4 regions of the Actinorectispora metalli genome follow, and region 4 is predicted to be linked to each of the others. Evidence: riboswitches for the same ligand, from Rfam matches in the RefSeq annotation. Region 4 holds a riboswitch; each other region holds the start of a gene.
The links. Region 4 has a riboswitch for cobalamin ahead of cobN (cobaltochelatase subunit CobN). Riboswitches for the same ligand answer to the same signal wherever they lie in the genome.
Positions count from the first base shown of each region.

Region 1: linked by a shared signal. The riboswitch ahead of ACU6XJ_RS02900 (CbtB domain-containing protein) and the one ahead of cobN (cobaltochelatase subunit CobN) in region 4 are both predicted to bind cobalamin.
Region 2: linked by a shared signal. The riboswitch ahead of ACU6XJ_RS08395 (ABC transporter substrate-binding protein) and the one ahead of cobN (cobaltochelatase subunit CobN) in region 4 are both predicted to bind cobalamin.
Region 3: linked by a shared signal. The riboswitch ahead of ACU6XJ_RS07205 (ribonucleoside-diphosphate reductase subunit alpha) and the one ahead of cobN (cobaltochelatase subunit CobN) in region 4 are both predicted to bind cobalamin.

Region 1 is NZ_JBREYE010000001.1:633,821-638,805, reverse strand. It holds gene yczR (MocR-like transcription factor YczR) at 1-1,066, shown strand, start outside; gene ACU6XJ_RS02905 (CbtA family protein) at 1,329-2,117, opposite strand; gene ACU6XJ_RS02900 (CbtB domain-containing protein) at 2,129-2,320, opposite strand; cobalamin riboswitch at 2,353-2,544, opposite strand; gene ACU6XJ_RS02895 (hypothetical protein) at 3,274-3,684, opposite strand; gene ACU6XJ_RS02890 (LysR family transcriptional regulator) at 3,863-4,813, shown strand.
Region 2 is NZ_JBREYE010000001.1:1,830,809-1,835,793, reverse strand. It holds gene ACU6XJ_RS08410 (NAD(P)/FAD-dependent oxidoreductase) at 1-1,316, shown strand, start outside; gene ACU6XJ_RS08405 (ATP-grasp domain-containing protein) at 1,708-2,841, shown strand; tRNA gene ACU6XJ_RS08400 (tRNA-Leu) at 3,010-3,083, shown strand; cobalamin riboswitch at 3,297-3,493, shown strand; gene ACU6XJ_RS08395 (ABC transporter substrate-binding protein) at 3,542-4,735, shown strand; gene ACU6XJ_RS08390 (FecCD family ABC transporter permease) at 4,732-4,985, shown strand, end outside.
Region 3 is NZ_JBREYE010000001.1:1,571,468-1,576,452, reverse strand. It holds gene ACU6XJ_RS07220 (alkaline phosphatase D family protein) at 802-1,563, opposite strand; gene ACU6XJ_RS07215 (NAD-dependent epimerase/dehydratase family protein) at 1,735-2,373, shown strand; gene ACU6XJ_RS07210 (SGNH/GDSL hydrolase family protein) at 2,464-3,249, shown strand; cobalamin riboswitch at 3,317-3,555, shown strand; gene ACU6XJ_RS07205 (ribonucleoside-diphosphate reductase subunit alpha) at 3,677-4,985, shown strand, end outside.
Region 4 is NZ_JBREYE010000001.1:3,931,358-3,936,342, reverse strand. It holds gene cobN (cobaltochelatase subunit CobN) at 1-1,388, opposite strand, end outside; cobalamin riboswitch at 1,444-1,569, opposite strand; gene ACU6XJ_RS18545 (MBL fold metallo-hydrolase) at 2,034-2,870, shown strand; gene ACU6XJ_RS18540 (DUF6766 family protein) at 2,949-3,596, shown strand; gene ACU6XJ_RS18535 (AMIN-like domain-containing (lipo)protein) at 3,643-4,110, opposite strand; gene ACU6XJ_RS18530 (AMIN-like domain-containing (lipo)protein) at 4,130-4,621, opposite strand; gene ACU6XJ_RS18525 (SRPBCC family protein) at 4,768-4,985, opposite strand, start outside.

The DNA.
Region 1 (4,985 bases), 3.3 Mb from region 4:
CGCGATCCGGGAGGCCGCCGAGCACATCCATGTCTACGCGGGCTCCCACGGCTACTTCCCGCTCGGCCTGCCCGAACTGCGCGCCGCGATCGCCGCGCGTTATGAACGACGCGGCCTGCCCACCACCGAAGCCCACATCATGATCACCAACGGCGCGCAGCAGGCGTTGGACCTGGTGCTCCGGCTGCTGGTCGCCCCCGGCGACGCGGTGCTCACCGAGATGCCGACGTACCCCAACGCGCTGGAGGCCCTACAGGTGGCCCGCGCCCGGATGGTCGGCTACGGCCTGCCGCACGACGGCTGGGACATCGAGGCGCTGACCGACGCGATCACCAGGGCCAGGGCGCGACTCGCGTTCCTGCTGCCCGACTTCCACAATCCCACCGGCCACCTCATGGACGAGCCCGGCAGGCGGGCGGTGGTCGAGGCCGCCCACGCCGCGGGCACCGACGTGGTCATCGACGAGAGCTTCGTCGACTTCTGCCTCGACGACGTGCCCATGCCCGCCCCGGTCGCCGCCTTCGACCGCCGCGGCCGCGTGATCACCCTGGGCGGCTTGAGCAAACCCCTATGGGGTGGGCTGCGCATTGGCTGGATCCGCGCCGACCCGGCTGTGCTGCAACGGATCGCGCCCATCCGGCTGGCCGCCGACATGTGCGGTCCCGTGCTCGATCAGCTTGTCGCCCTTGAACTCCTGCGGGACTCCGATGATCTGCTGGGGCTGCGCAGGAAGGCACTGTGTGAACGCCGCGACGCACTGACCACGGCCCTGCGCGCGGCCCTCCCCGACTGGCGCTTCGCGGTACCACCCGGCGGCGCTTCCCTCTGGGTGGAACTGGATGCCCCGATCAGCACCGCGCTGGTCCGGGCCGCGAGCGCCCACGGCGTCCGCCTTGTCCCCGGCCCCCGCTTCGGCCTCGGCGGCACCCTGGAACGCTTCCTCCGCCTGCCCTACACCGCGGCGCCGGACCAACTCACCGAAGCCGTCCGCCGCATCACCCTGGCCCGCGAAGACGTAGCCCAAGGCGCCCCAGCAGAACCCTTCTATCCCGCGATCGTGGCCTAAGAACGCGGGTCGCCGAGCCGCTGGTTTTCGCGACCGAAGTGGAGTGGTTCAACCTGCGGCATCATGCCCAGTTCCGCGGAATGTTGGTGCACAGGGACTTGGGCCAGACCAAGACCACGCAGGGCAACACCGAGGTCAAGTCCTTCGTCCAGCGCTTGTGCGCCGAGCGAGGGAGGCGCGCGGCCTGCCGCCGCGACCCCGAAAGACCGAAGCCGTGCGGCGTCGATGGTCGACGGCCGCACGACTTCGGTCCGCTGTCGGATCAGAGCGCGGCCACGGACCTCGCACTGGCCGAATCCGAGCGGGTGCCGGTCGCTCGTTCCAGAAGTAGGCCGGAGACCAGTCCGAGGGTGGCCCAGAGTGCGGCCAGTTCCGCCAGTGAGGCGAGGCGGAATTCCCAGATCACCGCCGCGGGCACGTCCGATGGAATCGTGTCCGGGCTCGCCGGGAACACGATGATCAGCAGTGCGTACGCGGCCACGGTGACGACCGCGGTCACGGTCGCGCGCAGGGACTCCTGCCAGGTGGTGGGCAGCCTGCGATGCAGTGCGAGCGCCAACAGTGCCACGGCGACGCTCGCGGCCATGAACGCCAAATAGAACAGCGTTCGCTGGTCGACTGTCTCCGGATCACCGACGGCGGGCGGATTGGCGGGGTACTTGATCATGGGGAGGAGCGCCACCGCCACGAAGCCCGCGGTCGCGAGGGCCACGCTGTGACCGAAGTCGGTCCGGCCCGGCAGCCCGGTCCTGAGCAGCGCGAAGGCGACGGCGAAGACCGCGCCGAGCACCAGCGCCACGATCAGCACCGCGAGCATCCCGCCGACGATCTGCATCGGCCGGGACACCAACTCCTCCGCATGCGAATGGCCCGCCCCGGCCTCCGCATGGGAGTGACCCGCCCCGGCACGGGCCTCCTCGATGGCCAGCGCCTTGCGGATCGGCACCTCGACGACCAGCAGCGAGACCAGCGCGGCCACCAACCCGGCGGCCAGACCACCGAGCAGCGTGCTGCGGAAAAGGGCGCCAAAGGACAGCGTCTTGTCTGTCATGTGGCGTCCCGTCAGTGACACGGAACGGCGAGCGCGTGCCTGCCGTCGTGGAAGAACTCGTGCAGCACCTGGGCGTTGGCCGCGAGCAGCAGCCCGTTTTCCTGCAGCGCCAGGTAGGCCACCACCAGCCCGACAACGGCGAGGAGGTAGGCCCAGATCGGAACGGAAATCGCGGGCTGTCGACTGAGAGCAGGCGACGTCATGGCGATCAAACCTTCTTCCATCTCTCGTGGAACGGTTGCATGTCGCCGCGGCCGGTCTCCTGACTCCCGGATCAACGCTCCCTCGGCCTTCCCACCCGGCACTGGAAATACTGGGCAGTGGCGCAGACGAGGGGTGCTCCCCGATTACAGTGGCGAGGACCGCGCCGGACTCACACCGGCTTCCCGATCACCGCGGCCCTCCGACCGTAGCAATCCACTAGCCCGCCAAGGTCACCGTACGATGCCGGATGGGTCACCGGTGCTCGCATCGCGGCCGAGCAAGTCACCACACCGCGCGCACAGGAGCGCATGACGGTGCCCCACATGTAGATGATGGGAAGTACATCTCACTAGGTCTCATCTGAGCTTGGTCGAACCCCAACTTCAGGGCAGATGACCAGCTCTGGAAATTTGTGATGCGGTGAAGGCTCGGCACACCATGGCGGTCGACGCGGTGGTCATCGGAGTCGCCGGCGTGTTGGAACGACCCGAGGAGCTGGTGTTGGCCCGACCCGACGGTACTGGCGAACTGCGGCGAATCGGGCTATCACTGCCGCTCTCGCCTCTGTGCGAAACCAGGCCGGACAGCAGGTCCGGTTGACCGGTGCTCTGCGGGGCCAGGTGTCCAGTCGGGTATTTCGGGCGGCCCCGCACCGAGTATCAGCCCGTGCACCCGATGCTGGTGGCGGAGGCGCGGGCGGAGGTCTCCGGGGAGTCTTTCGCCGACCGCTTGCGGCCCCGCGTGCATCGCCTAAGACCCGACCTCGCCATCGACGACATCGACTCCTCGACGGCTGATCGCCGAACGTTGAGATTTCCTGGTTGACGGTGATCGGGGTGTGCGCGATAGGAATATATTGTTCGGCAACCTCAAATGGGAATTGAGGTTGCCGAACAAGCTGAATTGCTATGCGGCTGCTAGCAATGCGTTGTCTCCGCCGTTGGCAGTGTGCTCAGTTCGTGTTCCACTTGCAGTTCGCGGTCATGCTTGTTTCCACGCTCAGATGCTTTCCGTGCTGCGTTCCGCAGAGGTAGTACCGCCGACCGTCGTGCTCCACGGCGAAGGTGCCGTCGCCACGGTGCCACACTCCGCGGTCGCCCTGAAGGCCGGAGCAGTGTTGGAAGATGACGTTGTCACTCTGATCGGGTGAGAGAAGCGTATCGAGGCACATCGTGGATCCGAGGGTGATGCGCTTGGTGCTCTCGTTGTAGCCGAGGGCCTGGTTCGGTGAGTGCTCGTCGCAGGTGTCCAGCAACAATGAGCCAAACGTGTTGTAGGTGCTGGCACACAGGCCGGTGGCCACATGGCGGAACCCCGCCTGCGGCTCGGCCGCGGCGGACGACGCCGCGGCCGCGATGGTCACCCCGACTGCCGCGGCCACAGTGGCCACCAGCGCAACCAGTCTGGATACCAACGATGCATTGCTTTTCACGTTAACGATTCCTTTACTTACAGGGATACCGGCACCGACTCATGCCCTGTGAGTAGGATTTAGGACCGATTGAAGTACAACAACTGCCTATTTCCCATACCCTCACGGTATGGAAGTCGAGGGACGACACCTGCGGGTGGTTCGCGCCATTGCCGACGAGGGCAGCCTCACGAAAGCAGCGGCCGCTCTCGGTTTGCCGCAACCCGCGCTTTCCCGTCAACTCCACCGGCTGGAGCAGGCCCTCGGCGGGGAATTGTTCATCCGCGATCGCAAGGGAGCCCGGCCCACCGAGCTCGGCCGCTACCTACTCGCCAGGGCGAATGTCGTGCTACCTGTGCTGGATGAGATCAACACGGCATCGTGCCAGCGAGGCGTGAGCTCGCGCCTGGTTCGCTATGGCGCGGCGGAGAGCCCGTTCGCTGCCGGCCTGCTGCCTCATCTGCGCGAGCTCGTACCCGGCGTCGAAGTCAACATGCGCACCGAGAAATCGAACAGCACGCTGATCAACCTGGTTGGGGCGGGTCGGTTGGACCTTGCCGCCCTGACCGAGTTTCCTGGCTTCGAACTCCCGCTGCGGGCCGGCCTCACCAGGCACACCGTGGTGACGGAACCGATGTTCGTGCTTGTCGCCGACGATCACCCTGCCGCCAGAGCCACCCAGGTGGCCCTCGCCGATCTTGCCGGTGCGGACTGGGTGCTGCGTCCACCCGATGACAACCGCTTCCGCGAGTACTTCGCGCAAATCTGCGCCGCGGCAGGCTTCGTCCCCCGGCTACGGCTCGAAGCAGAGTTGGGCGGAATGACCGATCTGGTCAGGCACGCACACGCGATCGGAGTGGGCCAGGCGACCTTCCGCCACACCCCGGGCATCACCGTCGTGCCGCTGGAGCACGCTCCATTGTGGTTGCGTCACGCGCTGGTATGGCGGCAGGACAACCCACTCGATGCCCATGCGGCACGCCTGATCCGATCGGCGGAGAACGTGTACCAGGCGGCCGTGCGCCGAAGCCCCGTTTACCTCGACTGGCTACGCCGCCACAAAGACACCGTGCGCCCATGAGACGCCGGACTTGAGGCCACGGGCACTCGATCCGTCGAGGCAGCTAAAACAAGCCCAGCAACCCGGCTTCGTCCGGCGTCAGAAGGGCAGCCGCAGAGGCGGCCATTGCCAATGGCACCGTGCAACCAGCCGGCAAGGGCGATGATCAGGACTGCGCACACTGCGGCGCCGA
Region 2 (4,985 bases), 2.1 Mb from region 4:
GTCGTTCTGAGCCGACCCGGATCCTGATCCTGGGTGGCGGCTATGTCGGGATGTACACGGCCCTGCGTCTGCAGAAGAAACTGCGCCGCGGCGAGGCCTCCGTGACCGTGGTCGACCCGCAGCCCCACATGACCTACCAGCCGTTCCTGCCGGAAGCCGCCGCCGGTTCCATCGAGCCGCGGCACGTCGTCGTTCCGTTGCGCCGGGTGCTCAAGCGCTGCCACGTGCTCACCGGGCGGGTCACCAAGGTCTCCCACGCGGACAAGGTGGCCACCGTCGAGGTGCCGGACGGGCACGTCGAGCAGCTTGGCTACGACGTGCTGATCGTGGCGCTTGGCTCGATCGCCCGCACGCTGCCGATCCCCGGCCTCGCCGAGCGCGGCATCGCGTTCAAGACCGTCGGCGAGGCGATCTACCTCCGCAACCACGTGCTCTCGCGGCTGGACCTCGCCGCCTCCACCATCGACCCGGAACTGCGCAGGCGGCTGCTCACCTTCCTGGTGATCGGCGGCGGCTACGCCGGTATCGAGGCGTTGGCCGAGCTTGAGGACATGGCCCGCTACGCCAGCAGGTACTACGAGAACATCGAGCCGAAGGACATGCGCTGGGTGCTCGTTGAGGCCGCGGGCCGGGTGATGCCCGAGGTGAGCGCGCCGCTGGGCGTCTACACCGTGGAGCGGCTTGAGGAGCGCGGCATCCAGGTCTTCCTGGACACCAGGGTCAAGACCATGGAGAACGGCCACGTCGTGCTGGACGACGGCACCGAGTTCGACACCGACACCATCGTCTGGACCGCGGGTGTGAAGGCCAACCCGGTGCTGGCGCAGACCGATCTGCCGCGGGACGAGCGGGGCCGGGTGCGCTGCACCGCGCAGCTCAACGTGGAGGGCAGCCTGGACGCCTTCGCCTCCGGTGACTGCTCGGCGGTGCCGGACCTGACCCGCGTCGAGGAGGACCCCAAGGCGACGTGCAGCCCGTCGGCGCAGCACGCGGTGCGGCAGTCCTTCGTGCTGGCGGACAACGTGGTGGCGAGCATCCGGTCCACCAAGCTGAAGCCGTACAAGCACGCCTACGCGGGTTCGGTGGCCAGCCTCGGGCTGTACAAGGGTGTCGCGGAGATCTTCGGTATCAAGATCAAGGGCTTCCCGGCCTGGCTGTTGCACCGCGCCTACCACGTGAGCCGGATGCCGACCTTCAACCGCAAGTTCCGCATCGTGATGGACTGGATGCTGGCGCTGCTGTTCCAGCGCGAGGTCGTGGCGCTGGGCCAGATCAACGACCCCAAGGCGGACTTCGCCCGGGCCGCTGCCAGCTGACCGAAGTGTTTGAGAGCTCAAAGATGGACTACACAGAGTAGTAGGCTCTGGGTAGCCCACTTGGCGGTTGCGGGTCAGCGTCGCTCTCAGTGGTCACAAAGCATTAGGCCATTCGATGCGAATATTCTTCAAAGGTGTCGAATTGGTCACAAAAACCTGTCTCACCTATGACCTCAGGCTATGCGTTCTCTGACGCTCTGTTACCGTAGTCTGACGCAATAGGGGATCATCACCTGAAAGCGTGAGAGCGCTGGGGAGACGAGGTGAACCCGGTGTCCATCGAGGAAATGGCTGCTCGGATCCGCAAGGGCGAGCTCAAGGACGGTCAGCTCGCCGACTTCGCGGCAGAGTATGCCCGAGCACAGAAGATCTTTCGCAAGAAGGATGACTGATGACTGAGATCGGGCGGGAGCGGGAGGACGGCCCGCACCCGCCCGATCCGTCGCGTCAGGGGAGCAATTCCAAGTCCGTGCCGCTGCTGTTGCAGGGCCAGGACTACTTCTTCCGCGCCGCCGACACCTGCCTGGACTTCCAGGAGGAGGTGCACCGGCAGGGCCTGTCGGGCGATGACCCCAGCGGCAATCCGCTGCCCTGCGTCCTGGTGCTGTCCAGGGCGGCCGATATGGAGATGAACGAGCTCTCCCTCGCGCTGGCCGAGCGCGGCATCAGGATGGCCCGCATCGATGCCGACCGGTGCCTCGACCTCGATCTCACGATCTACACCGACGCGCCCATCCTCGAGCTGGACCGCAGGCTGTTGCGGCCGCTGCTGGTGTGGCGGCGCCACTTCGACGTCACCGCCATCCCGGTCGACCCTCGCACGATGAACGGTGCCTACGCCATCGACCAGTGGCGGGCGGTGGTCAACTGGCTGGCGGGCCGCACCGACTGGGCCCAGGTCAACCCCAACCAGCCGAGCAGCACCCTGGACCGGCTCACCCAGCTTTCCGACGCCGCCGCGGCCGGACTGGACGTGCCCCGCACCGCCGTCACCACCCGGCCGGGGCGGAGCAGGCCGGGCGGCGGGCGGTGCATCGTCAAAACCATCGGCCACCACCTGCTCGAACCCAAGCCCGGCTCGCTACAGGGCCTGTTTCCCCGGCCTCTGGACGCCCGCAGGGCGAGTGAGACGCCGGAACCCGCACCGGTCATCGTGCAGCAGTACCTGAAGTCCGACGGCGAGCTCAGGGTGTTCGTCATCGGCGAGGAGCTGTTCGCCTACCGGGTGGTCAAGCACGATCCGGCCCAGCTCTGGGTCGACCCGGACGCGGTGAGCGTCGAACCCACCGAGGTGCCCCCGTTCCTCGGGGAGCAGTTACTCGGGCTGGCCAAGCGCTGGCGGCTGTCGGTCGCGGCCTTCGACCTGCTCGTCGTGGACGGCAAGCCGGTCTTCCTCGAGGTGAACGTGAACTGCGACTGGCGCTGGTTCGAGCACCGCGCCGACCGGACCGACGTCTCCGACCTGCTGCATGACTGGGTCGCCACGAAGTTCGAACAACTTCGTGAAACAAGTCACATAAGCTGAGCGTTGGACGGGCGCAGTTCGTAATTATCTTCAGGCGCTGGAATGGCGTAACGCCGAGGCGTCGGCGGTTACGCCCGCGGTCGAATGGACTCCTTCCCACTGGTCCGGCTGGGGCGATTTTTCGCGTTCGCTCCCGTTCGGCGGGCTTGAGCCTCTAGGCTGCGCTCCGCCCCCGTAGCCCAATCGGTAGAGGCAGGCCCCTTAAAAGGGTCCAAGTGACGGTTCGAATCCGTCCGGGGGCACAGCGCGGGTCTCGGTAGAGAAGAACCCGCCTCACCTGCGGTTTTGCCTGAGTCGCCTGGGCGTAGGCGACTCGGCGGCCTCTCCTGCGTTGTCCAGCGCTCACCCTGAAGTGATCTGTGCGACGCGCCCAAACGGTCGCGCCCAATACACATTGTGATCTTGTTGTGATCAATTTGTGTCCGGTCTGGTGGGCTTTCGACCGCGTCGCGCATTACCCGTTTCGCATTACCGCCGCAGCGGGATGCGATGATGAAAGCAGGCGATGGCAACCAGGAAGCCGGTGTGAATCCGGCGCGGTGCCGCCACTGTGACCGGGGAACGAACCCACCGACAGCCACTGTCCCCTCGAGGGGATGGGAAGGCCGGGAACGTGTCGATCCGGCAGCCAGGAGACTGGAGCCACTCGCCTCCTCACCACGGACATCGGGGCGGACTTCCCCGAGAGAGGGCGGCAACCATGTCGGCACCCTTGGGGCGTCTCGCGGCTCTGGCCGCGGCGGTGCTGATCGGCTCGACCGCCTGCACGGGCGGCGCAGGCGCGCCCGCACCGGTCAACGGCCAGGACTGCATCACCTCCTTCGATGCCTCGACCGACTACTTCCCGGTCAAGTCCGAGCTTCGGCATGCCCGCAACCTCAGCCTCAGCTACCACCGCAGCTACCAGGTGCTGACCGTCAACCAGCCCTACCCCGGCGGAAAGCCGGAGTCCTACGTGCTGCTGCGCTGCGGTGCGCCCAAGCCGACGCTGCCCGCCGAGTTGGCGAACGCCCCGGTCGTGCAGACGCCGATCCGCAGCCTCTTCTCCGCCTCCACCACCCACCTCCCGCTGCTGGCCGAGTTGGACAAGGTAGACGTGCTGACCGGCGTGTCCAGCGCGAGCTTCGTGATCTCGCCCGCCGTGCGGGAACGCATCGCCGCGGGCAAGGTCGCCGAGTACGCGCCCGCCAACCAGCTGGACGCCGAGAAGGTGATCGCGGCCAAGCCCGACCTGCTGATGACCGGCGGCTTCGACGACCCCGGCTACGGCGCGCTGCGCAACGCGGGCATCCCCGTGCTGCCCAACGCCGAATGGCTGGAGGCCACCCCGCTGGGCCGCGCCGAGTGGCTCAAGGCCATGGCGGCGCTGACCGGCTCGGAGGCCACGGCGCGGGAGACCTTCGACCGCATCGAACGCGACTACAACAGCACCGCGGCCAAGGCCAAAGGCGCGCAGAAGACGCCCGTGCTCCCCGGCGTGATGCTCCAGGGCACCTGGGTCGCGCCTGCGGGCGGCAGCTTCCTCGGCACGCTGCTGGCCGACGCGGGCGGCAGCTACCCGTGGGCGGACCGGCCGGAGACGGCCAGCCTGAAGCTGGACTTCGAGACGGTCTTCGCCGCCGCGGGCGCCGCCCCGGTCTGGCTGGTCGACCGCACCTGGGCCACCACCGCCGACGCCATCGCCGAGGACGGCCGCTACGCCGAGTTGGCCGCCGTGAAGTCCGGTGCGGTGTGGACCAACGCCAAGGTCACCACGCCCTCGGGCGGCACCGACTACTACGAGCGCGGCGTCACCAGGCCCGACCTCGTGCTCGGCGACCTGGTCGCCATCCTGCACCCCGAGCTGTCGCCGGGACACGAATTCGCCTTCTACCGCCCGGTGCCGCGGCCGTGACCAACGGCCTGCCTGCCGGTACCCGGCTGCGGCGCAGGCTGACGCTGCTGGGACTGCTGCTGGCCACCGGCATCGGACTGGTACTGGCCACCGCGATCGGCTCGGTCTCGGTCCCGGTGGACGAGACGGTGCGGGTGCTGTTCGGCCTGCCGACGCACGATCCGCGCTGGGAGGTCGTGATCGGCACGGTCCGGCTGCCCAAGGCGATCACCGCCGCGCTGGCGGGCGCTGGACTGGGCGTCGCGGGCCT
Region 3 (4,985 bases), 2.4 Mb from region 4:
GTTGAATCTCGGAAGGAAGCAGCAGCGTCATTGGATAGTTTGAGGCAACACGTCGAAAATACTGCCGGTCAAATTATGGGACTGGCTCAGCAATATTTTTCGGTGGCCCCCCTTGAGGCCATTCGAAGGGAATTCGATGACGGAAACCACGCCATCAATGCACTGTTGGAAGGCACGCGATTCGAGGACCGGATGGACTCCGAAATTGGTGCCCCCCTGATGAAGCTAGAAGAACTCGCCGACGCAATACGAAACTTCCATCGCTTCGTAGAAGAACTAACCGGTGAACTAGTTCAGAGTATCGGCCAATAGGCAGGACTCCGATTCGGAGTCTTCCTAGTTTGAGTTGATCAAAAGCTGCTGGCGTCGGTTTTCCTGTGTACGCACCCGAAGGCCAGCGTGTAGAAGACCAGGCCGTATCCGGGGCAGAGATACCTCAATCCGCCGTCTCGGGTGCGGCCTGGATTTTCGTGATCCGCTCTGACTGCTGCCGCACCGGACTGATCAGCCCCAAGAATGCGGCGGAGTCTTAATCGGCCAACGTTCGAACTCGCCACCAGCGAAAACGGGGTCATGGCGTTCACGCCAACTCAGTTCGGCATCCTCAAGGATGGCCCGCGACAACGGACTCAGGGAGTCGAGCACACCGCCCCCCGCCTTGAAGCACTCCAGGGGCGAACGGCCATCGCCCGGATTACGGGAGGTCTCCGACTCGTTCATGCCCCACTGTAACCCTCCCACCAGCGAATACGCGCGTCCGCTAACCCCCGTTCAGCGGCCGGGCCGGTGCTGGAAGACGTGCTATGCTGTTGTTAGTTGATACACGTGGTGGTCGTCCCAGGTCACGAACCACGGGTGCGCGGCGTGCGCGGCACGCAGCGACGGGTCGCCCTTGTACAGCGCGTGGCGGCGCCGGTAGTCGGCGAGGGTGAGGATCTCACCGCTCTCGTGGTCGCGGACGTGGTCGCCGCCGACCTTGCCGTGCTCGTAGATGTAGTCACCGAGGTGCACCACGAAGTCAAGGTTCTCCGCGGCGATCCCCTTGTGGGCGGCGTAGAAGCCGTCGTGGAAGGCCTGGCAGTTGGCGGAGGCGAAGCGGACCGAGTCCACCTTGCCCACGGGCGCGGTGCGGGTGCGGCCGGTGCGGCTGCGCTTGCCCAGCGCGGTGAAACCGTAGAAGTAGGCCCGGCCCGGTTCGAGCCCGTCGACGGCGACTCGGATGCTGTGCCCGCCCGCCGCGGTGGCGGCGACCTTGCCGCACCGGACGCGGCGCCGCAGGTCGCGGTCGGTGGCCACGGTCCACTCGACCTCGACGGTGTCGGCGAGCTTCTGGGTGTCGGCCAGCGGTTCCGGGGCCAGCCTGCTCCAGAGCACGACGCTGTCGGCCAGCGGGTCGCCGGAGCCGACGCCGAGGGTGAACGGCGCGGCATCCCAGGACGCGCCGAGCGCCTCGGCGGCGGCCCGGGCCTGGGCGGGGGAGAGCGTGCTGCTCAGCGGCCAGGCCAGGCCGAGTCCACCGGCGGCAGCGGCGGCGCGCAGCAGGTCTCGACGGTTCAACGACATGGGGTCCTCCCAGTGGTGGTGGGCAGTCGACCCACCCAACCCGCCGATCGTGGCCTGCACATGAGCACGACACGGACGAAGGGTGAACGTGAAAACCTTTCCATGGGGAACAGATTCGCGTGCGCACGACTTGAAGGAGGCGGACAGTCGGGTCATGGGGGGATTGGACCGATGCGGATTCTGATCACGGGCGGCTCAGGAGTGCTGGGCCGGGCGCTGGTTCCGCTGCTGGGCTCACACGAGGTGCTTGCGCCCAGCCGCGACGAGTTGGATCTGTTCGATGAGGCCGCGCTGCACGAAGCGACCCGCGGCATCGACGTGATCTACCACCTCGCGACCCGGATTCCGCCCGCGGAGCGCCGCGGTCTGCCCAGCGCCTGGGCGGAGAACGATCGCCTGCGGACCAAGGCGTCCCGGCTGCTGGTGGACGCGGCGCTGGACAACGGCGTGCTGACCTACGTGCAGCCGAGCATCGTCTTCATCTACCCGCCCGGCGAGCCCGCCGACGAGCGCACCCCGGTCCGCGCCGTCGCCGACCACCTGCGTTCCGCGCTGGCCGCTGAGGCCGAGACCGAGCGTTTCGCCAGTGACGGCCGCAACGGTGTCGTGCTGCGTTTCGGCCTGCTGTACGGGTCGGGAACGAACACCGCGCGGACGGATCTGGTGTCCTGTCTGCACATCGACGCCGTCGGGCAGGCACTCGTGGCGGCATTGACCGTGCCGAGCGGGATCTACAACGTGGTGGACGACGGCGAGCCGGTGTCCAACGCGTTGTACAAGAAACTCACCGGGTGGTCCCCCACCGGATGAAATCGGGTGCTTGGCGCGGCCGAGGCATGATCAACATGGTAGCCCTTTAAGGGCGTTCCGCCCGAATTCCCGCCTTTCCCGGAGGCTTCCGTGCGCGCTCATCGACTACTCGTCGCCGTCCTGATCACACTCGCGGCAGCCGTCACTCCCGCCGCCGCGGCCAAGGCCCCGATCGACTACGTGGCACTTGGCGACTCCTACTCCTCCGGCGTCGGCACCGGCGGCCCGTACAGCGGAGGAGGCTGCGCCCGCAGCCCCAAGGCGTATCCCGTGCTGTGGAAGGACATGCACCAGGTGGGCTCGTTCTCCTTCGCCGCCTGTTCCGGCGCCACCACCGGCGAGGTCGTCGCGGGCCAACTCGGTGCGCTCAACGGCGGCACCGACCTGGTCACGATGACCGCGGGCGGCAACGACATCGGCTTCGTCGACGTGCTGACCACCTGCCACCTACAGAGCGAGGCCGCCTGCGAGCAGGCGGTCGCCCAAGGCGAGGCGAATGCCCGCGGTCCGTTGCGCGGCAACCTGAACCGGCTCTTCGCCGAGGTCAAGGGCCGGGCCCCGAACGCCCATGTGGTGGTGCTGGGCTACCCGAGGCTGTTCACGCCATCCAACGGCTGCGCCGCCACGCTGAGCGCGGCCAAACGAGCCATGCTCAACCGCGGCGCCGACACGCTCGCCGCCGTCATGCAGGAGCAGGCCGCCGCGAGCGGCGTGCGGTTCGTGGACACCCGCTGGGTGTTCGACCACCACGGCGTCTGCGGCTCGCCCGCCTGGATCAACACCCTCAGCCTCACCAACCGCAACGAGTCCTACCACCCCAACGCGGCCGGACAGCGGCACGGCTACCTGCCCAGTCTGCAAGGCGTGACTGGCTGATCACGAGCCGTTTGGAGCGCGACACACCCAACAGGTAGTGGTCAGATTTTCTGGCGCCACTATATGTATGATCACCCTTGCCGTTGGTTCGCCCGGTCAGCCAGACCGGGCGAGGCAAGGAGCGACAGCTCTCCAACAGGGAACCCGGTGCGAAACCGGGACTGCCCCGCAGCGGTGAGCGGGAACGACCGCCGTCAACGAAGCACTGTGTGAGCGACACGGGAAGCGACGGTCAGTAGGAAGTGCCGGTCGGCCGACCGGCACGTGCCCGCGAGTCCGAAGACCTGCCGACGGTGCGCACGCGAGGTGCGTGCGCGTGTCCTGGGTTTCGAGGGAAAACCCGCGACGGCTGGGGTTTTGTCGCGCCCTCATCAGCCGTTGTGCTCCTCGCGCCCCGGGCTTTCGTCTAGCTCGCGAGGAGAGAGCAGTGACCGTCACGGATGCCATCGCGGCACCCGGGGTTTCCGATCTCGACGTGCTCACCGGCGACATCGCCGCGCACGCCGCCGATCTGTCCGATGTGGACGTCGACCGGGTGGTCGACGCGGTCCGCAGGGGCCGCACCCCGCACACCGGCCGCCGCGAGTCGACCGAGCTCGCGGTGCGCGCCGCGGCCGACCTGATCGGCGAGGACCCGCAGTACTCCAAACTCGCCGCCCGGCTGCTGGCGGGCCTGATCCGCCAGGAGGCCGCCGACGGCGGCGCGGTGGACTTCCCGTCCTCGGTCGCCGCCGCGCACGCCGAGGGCCTCATCGCCGACCACACCGCCCGTTTCGTCGCCGACAACGCCGCCGCGCTGTGCGACCTGGTCCGCGTCGAGGCCGACGACCGCTTCGAGTACTTCGGGCTGCGCACCGTCTACGACCGGTACCTGCTGCGTCACCCGGAGACCCGGCAGGTGCTGGAGGCCCCGCAGCACTTCCTGCTGCGGGTCGCGGCAGGCCTGTCCGAGACGGTCGCGGAGGCGGCCCGGTTGTACGACCTGCTCAGCAGGCTGGCTTATCTGCCCAGCTCACCGACGCTGTTCAACGCCGGGACCCGGCGCCCCCAGCTGTCCTCCTGCTTCCTGCTGGACTCGCCGCGCGACGAACTGGAGGCGATCTACCAGCGCTACGGGGAGGTGGCCCGGCTGTCCAAGTACGCGGGCGGCATCGGCATCTCCTGGAGCCGGGTGCGCTCCCGCGGTTCGCTGATCCGCGGCACCAACGGCCGCTCCAACGGCATCGTGCCGTGGCTGCGCACGTTGGACTCCTCGGTGGCCGCGGTGAACCAGGGCGGCCGCCGCAAGGGCGCGGCCTGCGTCTACCTCGAGCCCTGGCACGCCGATGTCGAGGAGTTCCTCGAGCTTCGGGACAACACCGGCGACGAGGCCCGCCGCACCCACAACCTGAACCTCGCGATGTGGGTCTGCGACGAGTTCATGCGCCGCGTCGAAGCCGACGGCCAGTGGTCGCTGTTCGACCCCAAGGACACCCCCGAGCTGGTGGACCTGTGGGGCGAGGAGTTCGACCGCGCCTACCGCGCAGCCGAGGGCCGCGATATCGCCGTCCGCCAGGTGCCCGCGCGCAGCCTGTACGGCCGCATGATGAAGACGCTGGCGCAGACCGGGAACGGCTGGATGACCTTCAAGGACGCGTCCAACCGCGCGTGCAACCAGACCGCGTTGCCCGGCAACGTGGTGCACCTGTCCAACCTGTGCACCGAGATCCTGGAGGTGACCAGCGACGAGGCCACCG
Region 4 (4,985 bases):
TTGCCGAAGCACAGCGACGCGACGCAGATGCTGTCGCCGTCGGTGTACAGCTGCCCCGGTGGCTGCCCCCAGTGCGCCAGCATCGGCTCGCGCAGCGCGTCGGGCAGCCGGTCGAACCACTCGCGGTAGCGGGCCAGCGGCACCCGCACCTTGGCCTGCTGCAACTGCTCCTCGGTCAGCCACTCCACATCGTGACCGCCCGCGGCGATGAGCCGGTGGATCAGCGTGTCCCCGTCCAGTGTGGACGGATCGAGGCCGCCGAGGTCGTAGCCCGCCGCCGCCAGCCGGTGGAACAACACCACCGCCGAGGCTGGGGTGTCCAGGCCGACGGCGTTGCCTACGCGGGAGTGCTTGGTCGGATAGGACGACAGCACCACGGCCAGCTTCTTCTCGGCGTTGGGCACGTGCCGCAGCCTGGCCAGCTTCACGGCGGTACCCGCGAGCCGGGCGGCGCGCTCGGGGTCGGGCACGTAGACGGGGATGTCGTCGGCGCCGGTCTCCTTGAACGAGAACGGCACCCCGATGAGCCTGCCGTCGAACTCCGGGATCGCGACCTGCATGGCGGCGTCCATCGGGGTCAGCGCGGCGTCGGAGTCCGCCCAGGTCGCGCGGGGGCTGGTCAGGCACAGGCCCTGCAATACGGGAACGTCGAGTTCGGCGAGGGCGCCCGCGTCCCAGGAGTCCTCGTCGCCCCCGGCGCTGGCGTCGGCGGCGACCGCGCCGCCCGCGGCGAGCACGGTGGCGATGATCGCGTCGCAGCCCGTCAGGAGCTGCCGGAGCCCCTCGCTGTCGGCCTCGCCGAGCCCGCGCAGCGAACCGCAGAACACCGGCCGCGCGTTGCCGCCCGCCGCCTCGATGGCCTCGGCGAGCCCGTCCACGAACGCGGTGTTGCCCGCCAGTTCGTGGGCCCGGTAGAAGACGATGCCCACGGTGGGGCGGGCGGCGTCCGCCGCGCGGTCGCCGTGCACGCCGAACTGGGCGGTCTTCTCCGGCGGCGCGAAGCCCTCGCCGGTGAGCAGCACCGTGTCGGACAGGAAGCGCGCCAGTTCGCCGAGGTTGGCCGGGCCGCCCTCGACCAGGTAAGCCAGCGCCTCCGCGGCGACGCCCGCGGGCACCGTGGAGGCGGCCATGAGCTCGGCGTCGGGGGTGGCCTCGCCGCCGAGGCAGACGGTGGGGATGCCCGCGGCGAGCACCGCGTCCAGCCCGCCCTCCCAGGCGCGGCGGCCGCCGAGGAGGCGGACCACCGCGATGTCCACGCCGGTCAGCAGTTCCGCCACCGCCTCGGGCTGCACCCGCGCGGGGTTGGCGACCCGGTAGTCACCCCCGGATGCCTTGGCGGCGAGCAGATCGGTGTCCGCAGTGGACAGGAGCAGGATGCGCGCGCTCACTCCAGGTCCCTCCTCGGGGTTTCGCGCCCCGTTCGTCGAGGTCTTCGGCGGAGCCGAGTCTCCTGGCTCCCGGATCGACGCGCACTCCCCCGACCTTCCCGCGCCCGCGGTGGTCATGGGTTGGGTCGTGCGCTCCCCGGTCACAGTGGCGCGACCACCCCGGATTCCCACCGGGTTCCTCGCGCCCCGCCGATTCGTCGGCTCATCGTAGTCGGGCCGAACCCGCCGATGGTCGATTCTGTGACGTCCCGCGCCGGACGGCGACGGTCCCTGGACTGGGAACGACCGTCTCGGGCCAACTGGCACCGGCTCGGGCGGACAATCATCGGCTCGGCGACAGCACCGACTCGGGGGCGGACGCGCGGCCTCAGGCGGACGGCGCCGGAGATCGCTTTTACCAGATCCGGCGAAACAGCCCGGCGCGGAACCGCGCGCCCCCGGCGTGTTGTCCACAGCCGCCCTGGCTATCCACAACTTCGGCTTTCCGGCCTCCGCGGTGTTTGGCGCGCCGATAGGCTCGAGAAGGGCCGTGCCCCCGGGCGGGCGGGGGATGTCTGGCGTGGCGGCAGCGGACGGCTTGACCTCCAGTCCGGTTGAGGTTTGAGACTGCCTGGCGACAGCGCTTCCCTGCTGAAGGAGCCAGCCATGACGCCTTGGATCTGTACCGCGTGCGGTGTGCAGTACGCCGAGTCCGAACAGCCGCCCACCGGCTGCGCGATCTGCGCCGACGAACGCCAGTCGCCGCCGCCCGGCGCCCAGGGTTGGACGACCCTGGGTGAGCTCGCCGCGGCGGGCCACCGGACGCGGATCACCGAGTTGGAACCGGACCTGTACGAGGTCGCGGTGACGGCCCCCGTCGCGATCGGGCAGCGTGCGCTGCTGGTCCGCACGCCAGAAGGCAACCTGCTGTGGGACTGCGTCGGGTTCATCGACCAAGCGGGCATCGAACGGATCGCGGAACTCGGCGGCATCGCGGCCATCGCGATCAGCCACCCGCACTTCTACGGCGTTCAGGTCGAGTGGAGCCGGGCCTTCGGCGGCGCGCCGATCCACCTCGCCGAGGCCGACCGGGACTGGGTGGCGCGTCCCGATTCCGCGGTGAAGTTCTGGTCGGACACCCTCGAGGTGCTGCCGGGGATCACGCTCGTGCAGTGCGGCGGCCACTTCGAGGGCAGCGCCGTCGCGCATTGGGCGCGGCACGGCGGCAGGCTGCTCGTCGGCGACACCATGACCGTGGGGCCCGACCTCGCGCACGTGTCGTTCATGCGCAACTACCCCGGCTTCCTGCCGCTGCCCGAACGCGATGTGCGGGTCGTCGCGGGCCGGGTCGAGCCGTACGAGTTCACCCGTGTCCACGGCGGGTGGCCCGGCCGGACCATCGCCGCCGACGCCAAAGACGCCGTCGCCCGGTCGGCGCGGCGGTACCTGAGCTGGGTCGACGGGTCGCGGTCTGGCACCGAGACGGTGCGCTCGTTCCGCTGAGAGCCGGGGATTCTCCGCCGAGCGGGCCGGGTATGGCCGTAGCAAGATCGGGGGACACCTCGAACCAGGAGGTCCACGGTGAAACGCTTTCTGCACGACAACGGGCTGGCGCTGATCATGTTCGGCGCGTTCCTGCTGTTCCTCATTCTGCAGAGCATCTTCGGCTGGCAGGCGAACAACTCCGAGCTGGCCGACCACGGCCGGGCCGCCGAGGACTTCTGGAGCTATCTCGGGAGTGGGCACTTCGTCGAGGCCACCTTCGAGAACTGGGAGTCGGAGTTTCTGCAGATGGGCGCCTACGTGGTGCTCACCGCGTGGCTGGTGCAGAAGGGCTCGCCGGAGTCCAAGCCGCTGCACGCCAAGGACCGGCACCCTGGTGACCTGCGGGTCGACTCCCCGACACCCGCCAAATGGGGTGGGCTGGTGAACGTGCTGTACCGCAACAGCCTGTCCATCGCGATGTTCCTGCTCTTCGGGGTGTCGTTCGTGCTGCACCTGATCGGCGGCTCCGCCGAGTACAACGACCAGCAGGCCCTGCTCGGCAAGCCGCCGGTGAGTGTGTGGGAGTTCCTCGGCGACGAGGAGTTCTGGTTCCAGTCCATGCAGAACTGGCAGAGCGAGTTCCTGGCCGTCGGCGCGTTGATCGTGCTCGGCATCTTCCTGCGCCAGCAGGGCTCCTCGCAGTCCAAGGAGGTCACCGCGCCGAATTCGGAAACCGGCGGGTGAACGTCCGTGAGTGGGCGCGGCCCACTCACGGGCGCCCGGTCCTGGGCTAGTGCCCGATGTCGATGACCACCCGGGTCGGATTGCTCAGCGTGAAGACCCGGAACAGGGACTTGTGGTTCACACCGAGGCCGACGGTGAAGGTGGCCTCGAAGTCCCCGGTGATCGCCACGGCCCTGACGTTGCTCAGTGCGGGCGTGGTGAACTTGCGGGGACCGGTGTAGGTGGGCTCGAAGTTGTCGTCGTAGCCCGCCAGGGGCGACAGCGTCACCTGGAGGAAGGCGTTGCCCGGCAGCGAGACCGGGTTGCCCGAGCCGTCCTCGGTGAGCTGCGGCACGTACTTCTGGAACAGCACCTGCGGCGCCGGTCCGCGGACGTCGATGACGAGCCGGTCGAAGTACTCGTGCTTGCCGGTGCGGAGGTCGGTGACCTCGCCGACGTGGGTCGCGCTTGCCGCCGGGGTCGCGACGACCGCCGCGACCAGCGCCATGGTGAGAGCCAACAGCGTGCGGAGCATGGCGGTCTCCCTCCTGGGCTCAGTGCCCGATGTCGATGACGACGCGGGTGGGATTGCTCAGCGTGTAGACGTTGAACAGCGTCTTGTGGCCGGCGCCGAGGCCGATCGTCAGGTGCGCCTCGAAGTCGCCGGTGATCGCCACGGCCTTGGTGTTGCCCAGGCCCGGGGTCTCGAACTTGCGGGGGCCGGGGTAGGTCGAGTTGCCGTTGCCGTCGTGGGCGGCCGCCGGGTTCAGCACGACCTCGAGGAAGGCGTTGCCGGGCAGGGTGACGGGCTTGCCTGAGCCGTCCTCGATGAGCTGCGGCACGTACTTCTTGGCGAGCACGCCCGGGGCGTTGGGCGTGTTGAAGTCCAACACGATCCGATCGAAGTACTCGTGCTTGCCGGTGCGGATGTTCGTGAGCTCCGGGGTCTGCGTCGCGCCGACGGCAGGGGCCGAGACCACCCCGGCGACGCCCGCGATGAAAGCCAGACCCAGCGCGGTCAGCGCACGCCTGAACTTGCGTGTCATTTCGTCCTCCCTCTTACCCGTTGGGGTGACTGGTGGACGTACCGGGACCGCGGGGGTTGCGCGGCCATTCGGGCAAAGGGTGCTTCACCTCGCAAACGTGCCCGCGCCGTGATGCGCGGTCCCCGCTCACCCAGGCCGGTGGCGCCTCACCCGCGGAGGTGATCACCGGATACTCGGCGTCGTGAGGCGCGGGCGGCGAGCGAGCGGAGGAAGCGCACGTAGCCGCTCCACCGCGCCGGGTGCGCCACCGGTCCGTTGAGGGCCAGTTCGGCGCGGTCGAGGCTGTCCTCCAGCGCCGCGTCGTGCAGCGGCCGCCACAACAACGGCCAGGTCAGCCGGGCGGTGCCGCGCAGCCGCATCGCGC